One region of the Flagellimonas crocea genome, then DNA from elsewhere that is predicted to be linked to it. Evidence: riboswitches for the same ligand, from Rfam matches in the RefSeq annotation. Region 1 holds a riboswitch; the other holds the start of a gene.
The links. A riboswitch is a leader RNA that binds a small molecule or an ion and turns the genes downstream of it on or off. The one in region 1 is predicted to bind cobalamin.
Positions count from the first base shown of each region.

Region 2: another riboswitch for cobalamin. It lies ahead of SD449_RS04035 (TonB-dependent receptor plug domain-containing protein); the one in region 1 lies ahead of metE (5-methyltetrahydropteroyltriglutamate--homocysteine S-methyltransferase).

Region 1 is NZ_JAUZVX010000007.1:95-7,596, reverse strand. Features, by position in the region: gene SD449_RS18380 (TonB-dependent receptor) at 1-911, opposite strand, end outside; gene SD449_RS18375 (FecR family protein) at 1,055-1,999, opposite strand; gene SD449_RS18370 (RNA polymerase sigma-70 factor) at 2,070-2,651, opposite strand; gene SD449_RS18365 (aldo/keto reductase) at 2,758-3,162, shown strand; gene metE (5-methyltetrahydropteroyltriglutamate--homocysteine S-methyltransferase) at 3,544-5,865, opposite strand; cobalamin riboswitch at 6,029-6,230, opposite strand; partial or broken gene SD449_RS18355 (gfo/Idh/MocA family oxidoreductase) at 7,114-7,502, opposite strand, start outside.
Region 2 is NZ_JAUZVX010000001.1:872,086-879,587, forward strand. Features, by position in the region: gene SD449_RS04025 (hypothetical protein) at 1-547, shown strand, start outside; gene SD449_RS04030 (hypothetical protein) at 544-984, shown strand; gene SD449_RS04035 (TonB-dependent receptor plug domain-containing protein) at 1,326-3,188, opposite strand; cobalamin riboswitch at 3,258-3,490, opposite strand; gene SD449_RS04040 (ABC transporter substrate-binding protein) at 3,546-4,697, shown strand; gene SD449_RS04045 (FecCD family ABC transporter permease) at 4,698-5,729, shown strand; gene SD449_RS04050 (ABC transporter ATP-binding protein) at 5,729-6,508, shown strand; gene rmuC (DNA recombination protein RmuC) at 6,749-7,502, shown strand, end outside.

The DNA of each region.
Region 1 (7,502 bases):
TGAATGTCATCCATTACCACACCATCTACTACATATAGGGGGTCTGTTGAGGAATTGATGGTTCCAACACCACGAATTACGATTCTTGGCGAACCTGTAGGTGAACCTGAATTTAAAAATACATTTACACCGGCAACTTTACCCCTCATGCCTTGCAGTGCATTGCTAACGGGTGCCTTTAATAGGGTTTCGCTATCCACTGCGCCAACGGCTCCGGTAAGGTCAGATTTTTTCTGTGTACCGTAACCCACTACGACAACCTCTTCGAGTGCGGCCACATTCTCTTTTAGCGATACATCTATGGTCTGTTCCCCGGTGACTTCGATCTCTTGGGTCACAAAACCGATATAACTGAAGACCAGGACATCACCGGAGTCCGCCATAATGCTATAGTTACCGTCAAAGTCGGTGGTAGTACCCTTGGAGGTACCTTTTACCAAAATCGACACACCTGGAATGGGAGTGCCGGTATTATCGGTAACTTTTCCGTTAACAGTAAACTGTACATTGGTTCTGATCAACTCGTTAATCTTGTCCGGGCTCAAAGCGGTAGGCACTTTATCAATATCGTGCTTGCTTAGGAGGTTTTCAATTTTATCCTTAATCTCCGGGTTGTTCTTTGGAAACAGAATGATCTGGTTTCTCACAAAGCTAAAAGCAATATCGGAATCCGAGAACAGTTCGCTCAGTACGGCATCCAGTGTCTTGTTTTCAACTTTTAGCGATTTTCTGGAATAAACGTCCACAATGCTGTTATTGTAGAAAAAACTATAATCGCTCTTACGCTCGATTTCGTTCAGAATCCGCTTTAATCTTACATTATTTGCCTCCAATGAGATGCTTTGGGCATTTGCTTCAGAAGCAAATAACTTGGCCAAGGTAAGTGCCACTAAGATCAAATAGATTTTCATTATCCTGATAATTGGGACCTTTGGTAAAAAAAGTTCCTTTTTTTCCATAATTTTGAAAAGTTTACGATGTTTAATTACATTTTATGTGGTTAAATAGTCTCTGAGAGGAAGGTGTTGCCGCACCTTCCTCTCTCTTTTTGGTTTTATTGCTTCATAAATAGTGTTATTTGGTTATTATGCATTCTATAGAGTATGGGCGATGATACCTCAAAGAGGTCCAAGATCTGTTCAATACCAAGATTGTCAAACTCCCCGGTATATTTATAATCCATTATTCCAGGGGATTCTACGGATATTTCAACCTTGTATTTCCTTTTTAAATCACTTATTACTTGTCTTATGGGAGTTTCGTCATAAATCAGTTTTCCCTGGCGCCATGCCGTAAATTTATTGGTCTGCACGTTGTCCACGATGAGCTTGTCGGCATCCTTTACATAAGTGGCTCTTTGGGATGGTGCCAAAACAACGGTTTTCTGATTTCGCTCCTCCACCACCTTCACTTTCCCAGAAATCAACGTGGTTTCCACATGTTGGTCCTCGGGATAGGACTTTACGTTAAAAACAGTTCCCAAAACTTGAATGTTCATTCCATTTCCTGTATCCACCATAAAAGGTTTTTCCGCATTATGCGCCACGTCAAAAAAGGCTTCCCCGTTTAGGCTCACCTCTCTTGATGCCCCGGAAAATTTCTCCGGATATGAAAATATGGTGTTTGCATTGAGGGTAACTTTGGTACCATCTGACAAGGTTATGGTCTTGTTCTCTCCTATTGAGGTAGAAGCCAAAATTATCTGTGAAGGTTTTTCTTCCAATTGTTCATATGGAGAAACCAACGTATAGGCCAATGCAACCATTAGCAAAACGCAAGCTGCATATCCTACATATTTATACCAATCGGCAAATTCTCTTTTGGTCTCTAGTTTATTTTTGCGCTCGCCCTCTTTTAGCAGTTTGGCGACATGCCTTGCTTTCAGTACATGGTAACGCTGTTGTTGCTTGGGGTTTTTGAGCAACCACTTCACAACCTCAGCCTTTTTCCCTTCCGATAGACGGCCTTCTACCAGTGCATTTATATCCTTGTTGTTCATCTTAAATTAGGAACAGTATTCAATAGCAGGACGTAAAAAAGAAAGACACCCCCTAGTCGGAAAGTAAAATTTATAAAAATAGGGAGGGTAAATATTCTGCCAGTGCTACTCTAAGCTGCCTTAAAGCTCTGGTCATGTGGTTTTCCACGGTTTTTGGGGAAATTTCCAATTCCTTCGAAATTTCCTTGTTGCACAACCCCTCTACCCTGCTCTTTTTGAAAACCTTTTGGCACTTTTCGGGAAGTTGCTCTATGGCTTGGTCGACCAAGGATTGAAGTTCCCTCGCCAAAATGGATGAGGCCATATCGTCGGCCAAGGCTCCATGGTTCAACCAAAACTCCTGTTGCTCAAGGGACATCTCTTTGGTGAGCTTATTCTTTTTGGCACGAAGGTAATCCAAGCAGGCATTTCGGGTCATGCTATAAATATAACCTGTGAGATTGGAGGTGATTTGCAAATCGGCCCATTTGTCCCATAATTTGATGAAAACATCATGAACAATCTCTTCGGCATCTTCTCGGGAAGGCACATAACTATTTACAATCACCACAAGTTTTGGCCTGTAGAACTCATATATTACGCTAAAATCATCCTCCATGACGTTTTCCGAAAGAGGCTCGATTTTGAGGTTATGCAAATATTCGGGCTTCATTTTTGGTAAATGCAAACAATTTGTTCCCGCAATTTACAAATTTCGGATTAACAACAAATTTTTAATCTCACGATTTACCAAGTGCCCCACAATTAATATGGTGGGGATGCTACAATCGAAAGACCAGAATATTGGAATGATGGTTTGGAGCTCTTTGGGTTGGGGTCGATTGACAGGTAAAATAAAAAGGGGAATGGAAATGAAGGCAGGCAGGATCAAATCGGGCGGGAATGTTGGGGCACCACCGGTTGAGGACGAGTTCCTGTTCAATGTCATCGATGTTCTGGAAAAAATAAGCAGCGAAATTGGAAAATCCATACCACAGATCGCTATCAACTGGTTGCTTCAGAAAAAAAGTGTTTCCAACATCGTCATTGGCGCAAGGAACGAAAAGCAATTGCTCTCCAACATTGATTCCGTTGGTTGGAACTTGTCCGAAGAACACCTAAAGCTTCTCAATGGGATATCAGGGCAAGCACCGATTTATCCCCATTGGGTTGGGGATAGATAGGAACAAAGGGCCATAAGGCCCGTTTCTCGACGCAATACGGTTAAAACATTTCACGTAGGACTCATCTCTAGCGGTATTGAAACTGTAGAGGTAAAAAACTACTATACCTCTTGTAAAGTAATAATTTTAGCGCAGTTAAATTTGTGGTAATTCTTTATTAAACCATAGTTTAAAGGGACCTTTCAAGTAGTTCTGTTTATCTCTCGATTTTGGAATAGATTGGCCAATCGGTCTTACTAAAATTGAAACCATTCGAAAAAATCTGCGAACAATGATTGCATCGATATACATTAGAGCTTTGTAGTAAAGCGCAAGAAACATGTATCCCATCGGTTGGCCTCTTTGTTAAGGGGCCGATTTTGATATCGGCCCCCTTTGGTCCTAATTTGAAGGTTGGCCAACGGCCTCTCTCATTTGCCGGGCTGCGGAAACCATCACCTTCAAGGCTTTTTTGGTTTCCTCCCACCCCCTTGTCTTCAATCCGCAATCAGGGTTTACCCAGAGTTTGGATGCGGGCAATACGCTTTCCGCCTTACGTAGGAGCTCCAAAATTTCTTCGATGTTTGGAACCCTTGGAGAATGGATGTCATATACCCCGGGTCCTATGTCATTGGGATAATCAAACGCTTTAAAGGCATTCAACAATTCCATTTGGGATCGCGAACACTCAATAGTAATTACATCCGCATCCATATCCGCAATATTGTTGATGATATCGTTGAACTCCGAATAGCACATATGGGTATGTATCTGAGTGGAGTCCTTCACCCCGCTAGTGGACAACTTAAAGGAACCTATGGCCCAGTCTAGATAGTGGTCCCATTCTTTTTTATGCAAAGGCAAGCCTTCCCGAATGGCAGGTTCATCCACCTGTATGATCCCTATGCCCGCTTTTTCCAAATCGATTACCTCGTCAAGTAGAGCCAATGCTATTTGATTGCAGGTCGTGGAACGGGGCTGATCATCCCGCACAAAGGACCATTGTAGCATGGTGACCGGCCCCGTCAACATTCCTTTTACGGGCTTTTCGGTCAAGGCTTGTGCAAACGAAGTCCAGAACACTGTCATCGCATGCGGCCGGGAGACATCTCCATATATAATGGGAGGTTTCACACATCTCGACCCATAACTCTGTACCCATCCATTTTGAGTAAAGACAAACCCTTCCAACTGTTCGCCAAAGTACTCTACCATGTCGTTGCGTTCGAATTCGCCGTGTACATGGACATCTAGACCTATTTCCTCTTGAAAAAGGACGGCTTTTATCGTTTCCTTCATCAGGTATTCAACATACTCATCTTCACTTAGTTTTCCTTTTTTATACAGTGACCTCATATTTCTCAGCTCTTGGGTCTGTGGAAAGGATCCAATCGTAGTGGTAGGAAAAAGAGGAAGTTTTAAATGGGCTTCCTGAAGAATTTTTCTTTTTTCAAAGGGAGTTATCCTGTGGTAATCCCTTTCCCGAAGTTTCTCCACGCGTTGTTTTACCAAGGGCTTATGGATTACAATGGAATTTTTCCTTTTCTCCATGGAAGCCAAATTGTCCATGAAGATCGAGTGGGATTCGTAATCAGGAACACTGACGAGTGTCTTTAAGTTATGGAGTTCTTCCAATTTTTGATTGGCAAAGGCCATCCACTCCTTGATTTCCTTGGAAAGTGTTCCTTCATTCCTTTCCAATTCCAAATCACAGGGAACATGTATCAAGGAACACGATGGAGAAATAAAAACACGCTCCATACCCAATTGAGTCTTGGTCTTTAGAATAATTTCCATAGAAGACCGGAAATCGTTTTTCCAAATATTCCGGCCATCGATTACGCCCAGAGATAAGGATACATTCCTATTTAATTTACCGGAGGACAAAATTTTGTCCAATTCCCTTGGACCTCGTCTTAAATCCAGGTGCAAGGCGCACACGGGCAATTGGAGCACGGTATCAAGATTGTTCCCATATTCCCCAAAGTAACTGGCCAATAGGATTTTGAGATTTGGAAATTTTTCCGCGATTCCTTCGTATACTCCTGTAATGGCATTTTGTTCCCTATCCGCCAAGTCTGTGGAAAGGATGGGTTCATCAAATTGCACCCATGTGGCTCCCGCATCTGTCAGTTTTTTAAGGATGTCATGGTATACGGAAAGAAGTTCTGGCAATAGGTCGAGCCTATGGAACCCTTTCTCCTTTTCTTTGCCCAACAATAGATAGGTCACTGGGCCCAAAAGCACAGGTTTGGTGTGAATACCCAATGATTTGGCCTCATTGAACTCATCAACTGCTTTTGACGAAAGCAATTCAAATCCTTGATTTTTGGTAAACTCTGGAACAATGTAGTGGTAGTTGGTATCGAACCATTTGGTCATTTCCATGGCGATGACATCCACTCCATCTCTTTGTACTCCCCGAGCCATGGCAAAATAAAGGTCAAAAAGATTTACATCAGGTCCCTTTAGATCAGAATACCGCTCCGGGATGGCACCCACCATAAGTGTGGTATCCAATACCTGATCATAAAATGAGAAATCGTTGGATGGGATAAGGTCGATTTCCTTTTCTTGCTGGAGCTTCCAGTTTTCCTTTCGGATGCTTTTACCCGCATCCAGTAGATCTTGCATGGCACTCTTGCCAGACCAATACTTTTCGCAAGCCCTTTTCAGCTCGCGGTGGGCACCGATTCTTGGATAGCCCAAATTGCTTGTTTTCATTGCTAAAGCTTTTATAAAATTGAACAATTAGATAAAAGCTCCTTAGCTCAACTTCGCAATGCCTTAAAACAAGAGGAACGCATACGGGATTTGCCGAGGAAATCCCCGGTAAAGTTCAAACGTTCGACCTGCCCTTTACGCGAAGGCACCGTCAAAATCCCAAAAAGTGGGTACAATATGGGCAGGTATCCTGGCTTGTCCGATTTTTACCGCCTTCTCATCCTGAATCTGGACAATGGCTTTATGGGCAAAAACATACTATTCCAAAATGGAATCGGACTTACAGTTGCGCGTCAGCTCGTGATTTACACACGATTCCCTTTTAATCCCGACATCTGTCGGAAACCCTTATCGTTTTGATAAAGAAATTAAGTAAAGAACTTATTTGGGCATAAATGTATGTAATAATCCCAGTATATAATTAATTTGAATGTTTTATTATTGAAAGAGCATGTGGCAGCCCCGTAAGATTGTAGAACTTCAAAAAAAGAGAGGAATTTGGATGCCCAATTCGGACTGATTGATCTGTAATCTTCCAATATACAGAACAAACTGTTGCATTTCCTGCACAATCAGGACGGACAGATTATGAACTTCATGACGCCCACCATAGGGTCAACGACCGCTTTTGAACAATAAAAAAACCTTCACAAAGAGAAAGTTATTTGAAGGCCATCCTAGATGTTTAGCAAATGGGATAAAAACGACCCATTGCGTTTTTCTTTAAAACGAGCGAAGCGTTGTTTCTAAGTAATTAAAAACTTCTTTCAGGGATAGATTAACTTAAAGGAACTCTTGTAAAAAATGACTTTTCGGTAAGAAATCATGCTGTCTGAGATTACTAGACATCAATATATAACTTTGAGAGGCTCTTTTCTTTACTTCTCCCTAAATGAACTTTAAGTGTTTTGACCCGATAGGTCGGTCAATCTCACGAGAAGTGCATGCTTTAATCGAGTTGGCTCAATTTTACCAATTTTCCATAAAACAAAAAGGCCCACTCGATTCGAGTGAGCCTCTGTCTCACTAATTCAAACTTCACTACATAATTAAAATGAAGACCTTAAAATCTCATTCAGAGATTCAACTACTCTGTTAGAAATCTATTATAAGAACGGACCTCAATATCAATACCCTTAGTTAAATATTGTTTTTAAGATGGCCACTTTCTATGTTACTGGACAGCATTCCAATATAAACATGGTTGATCATCTGAACCCAATAGTATTGCGTGCCTGGATTACCTAATTAAAAATCCCGATAATTCCCGGACAAATACCTGTTGGCCTTTTCCTCCTGGAACTGTGCCGTTTCGGCGTCCCAGTGCAAGGTTTCCCCGGGGAAACGCCCCGCAATGGTTCCCAAGAGTATTGTTTCGGTCAATCTGGCGGCATAATCAAATGGTGCCGTTGTTTCTCCCTTGCCCAGACAGGCATCCACAAATTGGTGGTAGTGCTTGGGCCCTTCGGTGCCATAATTTCTTATTGGCTCGCCCAGACCGTGCTCTTCGGACACCTTGGCGATCTCCTTGGAAATGTCGACATATTTGCCACGGACGATCTTTTTGGGCAACTGCATAAAGTGGGGCAGCAACAAGCGTCCTTTCGTCCCTACGAACATGGCGCCCTGTTCTGGCA
Region 2 (7,502 bases), on a different contig from region 1:
TTATTTTGACAGTTTGGTCTCAGATTATGGAACTTTCACAAAATCTGATCTACAGGCCTTTTATACTATGGCAAAGGCCATTACGGAGGATTACAATAACCGAATGTTCGATGCTGTCACAGGTGGTTTTGTTGCAGGTATAACACCTGTTTTGGAGATAGCACTTTTTGAAGTAGGTGCCCCAGTTGCCATTAAGCTGCTCCAAAAAATACCCATTTCTTGGGTATATAGAGGAACCCGCTTGAACAACATGGTCAAGAAAGTTAGGCTTTTGGGTAAGATGGGAAACAATAATACTGTAAGAGAAGTAGTGACTAACACTCCAGTTGCAAAAGCATCGGAACTTTTTAAGGCACTAACAAAACACGCAATATCAAAAACAAATAAAGCAGATGGAGTAATTTTAGCCAATATGGGAAATGGGAACTTTATAACTTACCGACCTATAACCGCTTCCAGTAGTAATATTCCTGCTACAATAACTTTAGACTTCAGAGCTGCGGGGATTTGGTCAAAAGTGAGGGACGTTAAATTCGTATTACCATGATAAAAGAAAATATTTTTGATGAACAAAATTTGGATATTTTTATCCCTAATGATGGTGTGGAGTTCATTTATTCAATACTTCAGAATCTAGGATACCGTGATTTTACTACTAAAAAAGCCAAGAAACATGGGTTAGATGTACTGAACAAACTTTTTGAATTAGATTTAATTGAAATATTTAGTTGGGGTAAACATCATAACTTATTTAACAACCTAGACCTGAACAAGAATCAAACAATAAAATTAATTGATAATATTTGGTTTGTTGGAGCCGATTTTGAAGACTTTCTTAATATGCCCATGTTCAGGCACAAAGATTGGTATTTAAAAGCCTTGGACAATGAGGGGCTAACATCGACTACAAATTGGAAAATCTTTGTTAAACAGAAAATAGGAAATCTGGAAAAATGGATTGAAGAAAACAGGCCAAAAGAATAGGCAGTAATATACTACACAATCCAAGGTATAACTTACTTTAACATAAAATTGCTCCAAAAAACACCCATTTCTTGGGTATATAGAGGGACCCGCTTGAACAATATGGTCGAGGAAGCAGGGGTCTTGGAAAACTAAGTAATTCTGGAAATCATATAAGGAAGGTTTTAACTAAAACTCCCGTTTCCAAGGCAAAAGAACTTATCATTTGGGCTTTTGACCCATATAAGGCAAAAAAAGGGAAATTGAAATTGAATATGCATCGTAAGTCTAAAAGAAATTGTCACAACATTACTCAATACCTAATCAAAATAAAAAAGCGGCCTATCGGCCGCTTTTCCTTTTTAAAGGTTCAGGTTGAGCCCGATCCTAAAGTTTCGTCCTCGGGTGGTGAAACCTAGCAATTCACGATAATCTTCGTTCAGCAAATTATCCGCATTCAAGAATACATTCAATTTATTCTTAATCAGTTCGTGCCTAATGGAAAAGTTCAACAGTGAAAATGGTTCCAAGGCAATATCCGAGAACGTAGCAAAATCCGTATCAAAACGTTCACCAGTGTAAGCGTAGGTCAATGACGCATCGGTACTCTCACAGAATTGATACCACAAAGACACATTCGCCTTGTGCTTGGGAATACGGATGGCATTGTCGCCCTTCCGTTCCGTGAAGGTGTAGTTGGCATTGACGCTAAAGCTGCTCCAAGGCAACCACGTAGCTTCTACCTCTACCCCATTGGCATCAATTTCATCCGCCACATTGATGCTCATAAAATTGGCATCGTAACCAATGGCATTCGTCTCGTTTCTATCAAAATAAACCGTGCTGATTCGGAAAGTATTATCGAGTTTAAATTCAATACCTCCCTCAATGGTAGCGTTTTCTTCAGGCTCCAATTCTGGATTCCCGCCGAAAGCACCGAACAATTGCGTTAGATTCGGTGTGATGTACGATGTAGCATACGACCCCATCAATTTTACATATCCATCTTCAGTATCAAACACAAATGATGGATTCACATTGTACACAAAATGGTTTCCATATTCGGAGTGATTGTTCAGTCTGGCGCCCGCATTCAGATTCAATCCAAAATCCGAAACATAGACCACATTGGCATAAGGGTCAACAATGGTAAAATCCACTTCTTCTGTAAAAATCGCTTCAACCTTTATATAATTCACCCCAAGTACCGTGTGGAACTTTTCAGCAAAAACGTATTTATTGTACACGTCCAACACCCAATTACTTCCTTCGGTCATACTTTCCCCAAAAGTGTCATTGGCCACGGACTCATAGTCCGTATAGGCAGCGTTCAAGTGAATGGAACCTTTGCCATAATCAAATTCTGATGACAGACCTACGCGTTGCTGCTCATTTTCACCCAAATTATCAGCTTCGGCCATTGAAGCATCATATTCATTCTTGAACTTGGTCTGATTACCATAAACCTGAACCCCAAAACTTTCCGAAAACTGATACCCTAGCTTTAGATTAGTGCTGTAATGGGAAAAAATGTCCTCTTCGTTCTCTGGCGTCACCGCGGCAGAGAGCCCACTCTTATATCGGTTGGAAAAATCGACCCCATAATTGAACTTGCCCAAAGTACCGTTCACATTCGCAGAATTTTGAATGCTCCCGATATTATAATTCTGGTCATCGGCTGTTTGATTGGTCCCTACGCTCGTTTCAAAATTTCCTGCAATCTTCTTTTCGGAGCTCTTTTTCGTTGTGATATTGATCACGGCCGTTACCGCATTGGTTCCATAAAGCGTACTTGCCGCTCCTTTAATGATCTCAATGGATTCGATGGTATTGGGCGAAAGCAAGCGAAGATCGTACTCTGCAGAAAATGTAGATGGATCCTGCACACGAACACCATCGATAATGATCAAAACCTGACGTCCACGGCCACCACGCGCATACACCCCAAGCACATCCCCATCACGACCGCGGCTACCTGCAATCTCGATACCGCTTTTGGTGTTGATGATTTCCGCAACCGTCCTGCCCTGGTTGCGCTGCATTTCTTCAGCAGTGATTTTGATCACTGTTTTTCCTGAGTTTTCTCGTTTCAACTCAAATTTTGAGTCGCTTACAACAACCTCGTCCAGTTGTTGCACTTTAAGTGAATCTTGCTGTACATTTTGTGCAAAAATTCCCTTGCCCGCCAATAGGGCGGTAATCAACCATAAATGATTTTTTTTCATTTCGTTTAATTGAATAAACGGGAGAATAGTATGTGATGCATACGTAAACTTTTATCCCGAAAGTTTAACATTGTTTGTTTGAATTTGGCAGGTCTCCTGGCTTGTGTTTTGTCTCCTACCTTCCCACCCATTGGGCAGTGGCTTTGAAGAAGAGACAATCGCCTACTACGTACTGATGCTCAAAAAACATCAGTGCCGATTCGGCACATACATTTACAGTTGCGGGAACAGCTCCAGTTTTTCACTGGATTCCCTTTTAATCCCACGGAAACTCCGTGCGAACCAAAATTCGGGGCCAAAGCTAATCAATCTGTTTAATCTTTTTCCGCAAAAATTAAATAATCTTACTTTTGACCCATGGCACAAAAACATCGATTGATTCTACCACTGGTATTGCTTCTGGTAGCGCTGACGGGTTGTAAACAAGAAAAAAAGCAGCAACCTGTTCAAATTCAAGAAACAGCATCGAACATTACGTATGCAAAGGGCTTCACGATAAAAAAAGAAGGCGATATAACCATTATTGAAGTCACCTCTGCTTGGCCAGGTGCCGACAATTTTACCTACGCCCTGGTTCCAAAGGAAAAATTGATAGCAATGTCCTTTCCAAGAGATGCCTACGATGCCATTATTGGCACTCCTGTTGAAAAAGTGGTGCTTACCTCCACCACCCACATTGAGCCCCTAACGCAATTGGGCGAACTCAATACCGTGGTCGGTTTTCCCAATACGGATTACATTTCTTCCCCAGAGGCTCGAAAACTGGTGGAAAACGGGCAAATTCAAAATCTGGGCATGAACGACATGCTTAACACTGAAATGGTGCTCGCCATGAATCCAGAGCTTATTGTCGGGTTTAGCATCAACAATGAAAACAAGGCGTACGACATTATCAAAAAAGCAGGGACGCCCGTGGTCTACAACGGCGATTGGGTAGAACACACCCCTTTGGGAAAAGCGGAATGGATCAAGTTCTTTGCACCTTTCTTTCAAAAAGAGGCCTTGGGCGATAGTATTTTTGCAGAAGTTGAATCTTCCTACCTACAAGCCAAGGAATTGGCCCAAAAAGCAAAGACCAAACCCACGGTTTTAACAGGCGGACTGTACAAAGACGTATGGTACGTAGCAGGCGGGAAAAGCTGGATGGCCAAGTTTCTGGAGGATGCCAATGCCGATTATCTTTGGGCCGATAACAACGAAACGGGCAGCATAGGACTCAGTCTGGAATCGGTTTTAGAAAAAGCCCAAGACGCCGAATATTGGTTCAATCCGTCAGCCGAAACCACGTATAACGAATTGGCCGAAGCCAATCCACACCATCAACAGTTTGATGCTTTCAAAAGCAAAAATGTGTTTTCCAATGCCATTGACAAAGGCGAAACGGGAGGGCTCATTTTTTATGAATCGGCCCCACATAGGCCCGATTTGGTATTGAAAGACCTCATCAAAATATTGCATCCCGAACTATTGCCGCAACACGAACTGCAATTCATCAAACCGTTACAATAAATGCAAGGAGGTCGAACATATCGGTTTTCGTTTTTACTGATGGTGCTCGCCTTGCTGTGTTCGTGGCTATTGAACATCAGTTCGGGGTCGGTTACTATACCTTTTGCCGATATGTTGTCTACCCTATTCGGGGAAAGTCCTGAAATTGCTTCGTGGGAGTACATCATCTGGGATTATCGGGTGCCCAAGGCATTTACCTCCATTTTGGTGGGTGCTGGACTCGCTTTGAGCGGACTTTTGATGCAAACCCTGTTCAGAAACCCTTTGGCTGGCCCTTTTGTATTGGGTATCAGTTCGGGGGCCAGTTTGGGCGCTGCCTTATTTTTAATGGGTACATCCATTTTGGCAGGGTACACCTCCCTATCATTTCTGGGTGATATAACCCTATCCATCGCCTCAAGTTTTGGTAGTTTTTTGGTGCTTTTGATAGTAATGATCGTGGCCCAACGGGTAAAGGACACTATGGCCTTACTCATTATTGGGTTGATGTTCGGCAGCATCACTTCTGCAATTGTGAGCGTTCTGGCCTATTTTTCAAGTGCAGAGGATTTGCAACGGTTTAATTTTTGGTCCTTCGGAAGCGTGGGCAATCTATCCGTAAATCAATTATTTTTGTTGGGAAGCATCGTAGCCGTCGGTGTTTTAATGAGTATTGTCTCGATAAAATCGTTGAATGCCTTCCTTTTGGGCGAAAACTATGCGCGAAGTTTGGGGGTCTCCTTGAAAAAATCTAGAATGACCATTATAATCGCAACTGGATTGTTGGCAGGCGGAATAACCGCGTTTGCAGGTCCCATCGCTTTTGTAGGGTTGGCCGTTCCCCATTTAACCAGACAGATTTTCGATACTATGGAACACAAAGTGTTGATTCCCGCCGTGATGCTGTACGGTGCCATTCTAATGCTGTTGTGCGACACCTTGGCGCAACTGCCCAATTCCGCCAGCGTGTTGCCCATAAACGCCATTACATCCTTGGTAGGGGCTCCTGTGGTAATATGGCTCTTGGTCCGCAAACGTAAAATGATGTTCTGATGGCGAAAACGGAGAAAAACATATTGTCCATTGCCGATTTGTCCATTGGGTACGGTTCCAAAACCATAGCACAAAACATCAATTTTGATTTGGAGGCTGGAATGCTCTGTGGTGTTGTGGGCATTAACGGTATCGGAAAATCTACCTTGCTGCGCACCTTGGGCGGATTTCAAGCAAAACTTTCTGGAGATATACATTTGAATGGCAAACCGTTAGAAAAATATACCTCAGCAACGTTGGCCAAAGAGCTCAGTGTGGTATTAACGGAACAACCCGCTTCTAAAAATCTCACGGTTCAGGAATTGATCGCCCTTGGACGACAGCCTTACACCAACTGGCTCGGTACATTGACACAGGAAGATAAGCTACAGATTCAGACAAGTTTGGATGCCTTTTTGCTGAACGATCTCCGTAACAACAAATGCCACGAACTCAGTGATGGTCAGTTACAACGGGTATTGGTAGCGCGGGCCATGGCCCAGGACACTTCGTTAATCCTGTTGGATGAACCCACCACGCATTTGGACCTCTATCACAAAGTGCAGATTTTAAAAATGCTTCAAGCATTGGCGCACGATAAACAAAAAACTATCCTGTTCACTACACACGAAATCGAACTGGCCATTCAGTTATGCGACCGCATATTGATCTTGGACGGAAAGAACCATCCCTTCGGAGACCCTTGTCAACTCATCGAACAAAAACACTTCGACAAATTATTCCCTTCGGAAATGGTGCAGTTTGATGCTAAAACGGGTTCTTTTAAAGTTTCAAAATAGGGGTTGCCTTTCTAAATCTTGAAGTTTTCTTGAGTCAAAACCGTCAATTCGAGTGAAATTCTAAAGGAATTTTGTATCGAGAATTGTTTTTAGGCTTGAAATTCTAGTTCTCGATACATTTTTTTTTTCAAAAACACTCGAACTGACAAATTTCAATATGCCTTTTGTGGATTTCTGCTTTCACTGAAATGGCATTTTTATCTTTATAATCCGTTATCTTTATCCTTCAGAAATTTTTTAATGGGCGCAGAACTTATCTACATCATTATAGGATTCATCATCACGTTGGGCATAGGTCTCTTTGTGGGGGTGTACATTCAAAAACTAAAGACCAAGTCAACAGAGAGTGTTTGGGAAAGCAAGGAAATCGAATTTAGAAAAACAGAGTCCTCACTGAAAGAGGAAATAAAGGAGATTCAAAACAGGAAATCTGAAATTGAAATCGCTCTGGCCAAAGAAGAATCCAAATCGGACAATCTGGAAGAAAAACTCTTGGAGCAAAAACAGGAACTGGAAAAACTTCAGGAAAAATTCACCAAAGAATTTGAAAACCTGGCCAATAAGATTCTTGACGAAAAAAGCGAAAAGTTTACCAAGAGCAACAAAGAAAATATCGACAACATACTGGACCCGCTCAATAAAAAAATCAAAGAGTTTGAGGAAAAAGTGGTGAAATCCCAGCAGGAAAATTTTGGTCTGCACGCTGCTTTAAAACAACAATTGTTGGATTTACGCAGTCAAAACCTGAAAATTACCCAAGAGGCGGAAAACTTGACCAAGGCCTTAAAAGGTGATAGCAAAATGCAAGGGAACTGGGGCGAGGTGATTTTGACACGTATTTTAGAGAAATCTGGTCTTACCAAAGACCGTGAATATACAATACAGGACAGTTTTAAGGACGAGGAAGGGAAAAGGTACCAGACCGATGTGCTGATCCATTTACCAGACGGCAAAAAAATGATTGTGGACAGCAAGGTTTCCATTGTTCATTTTG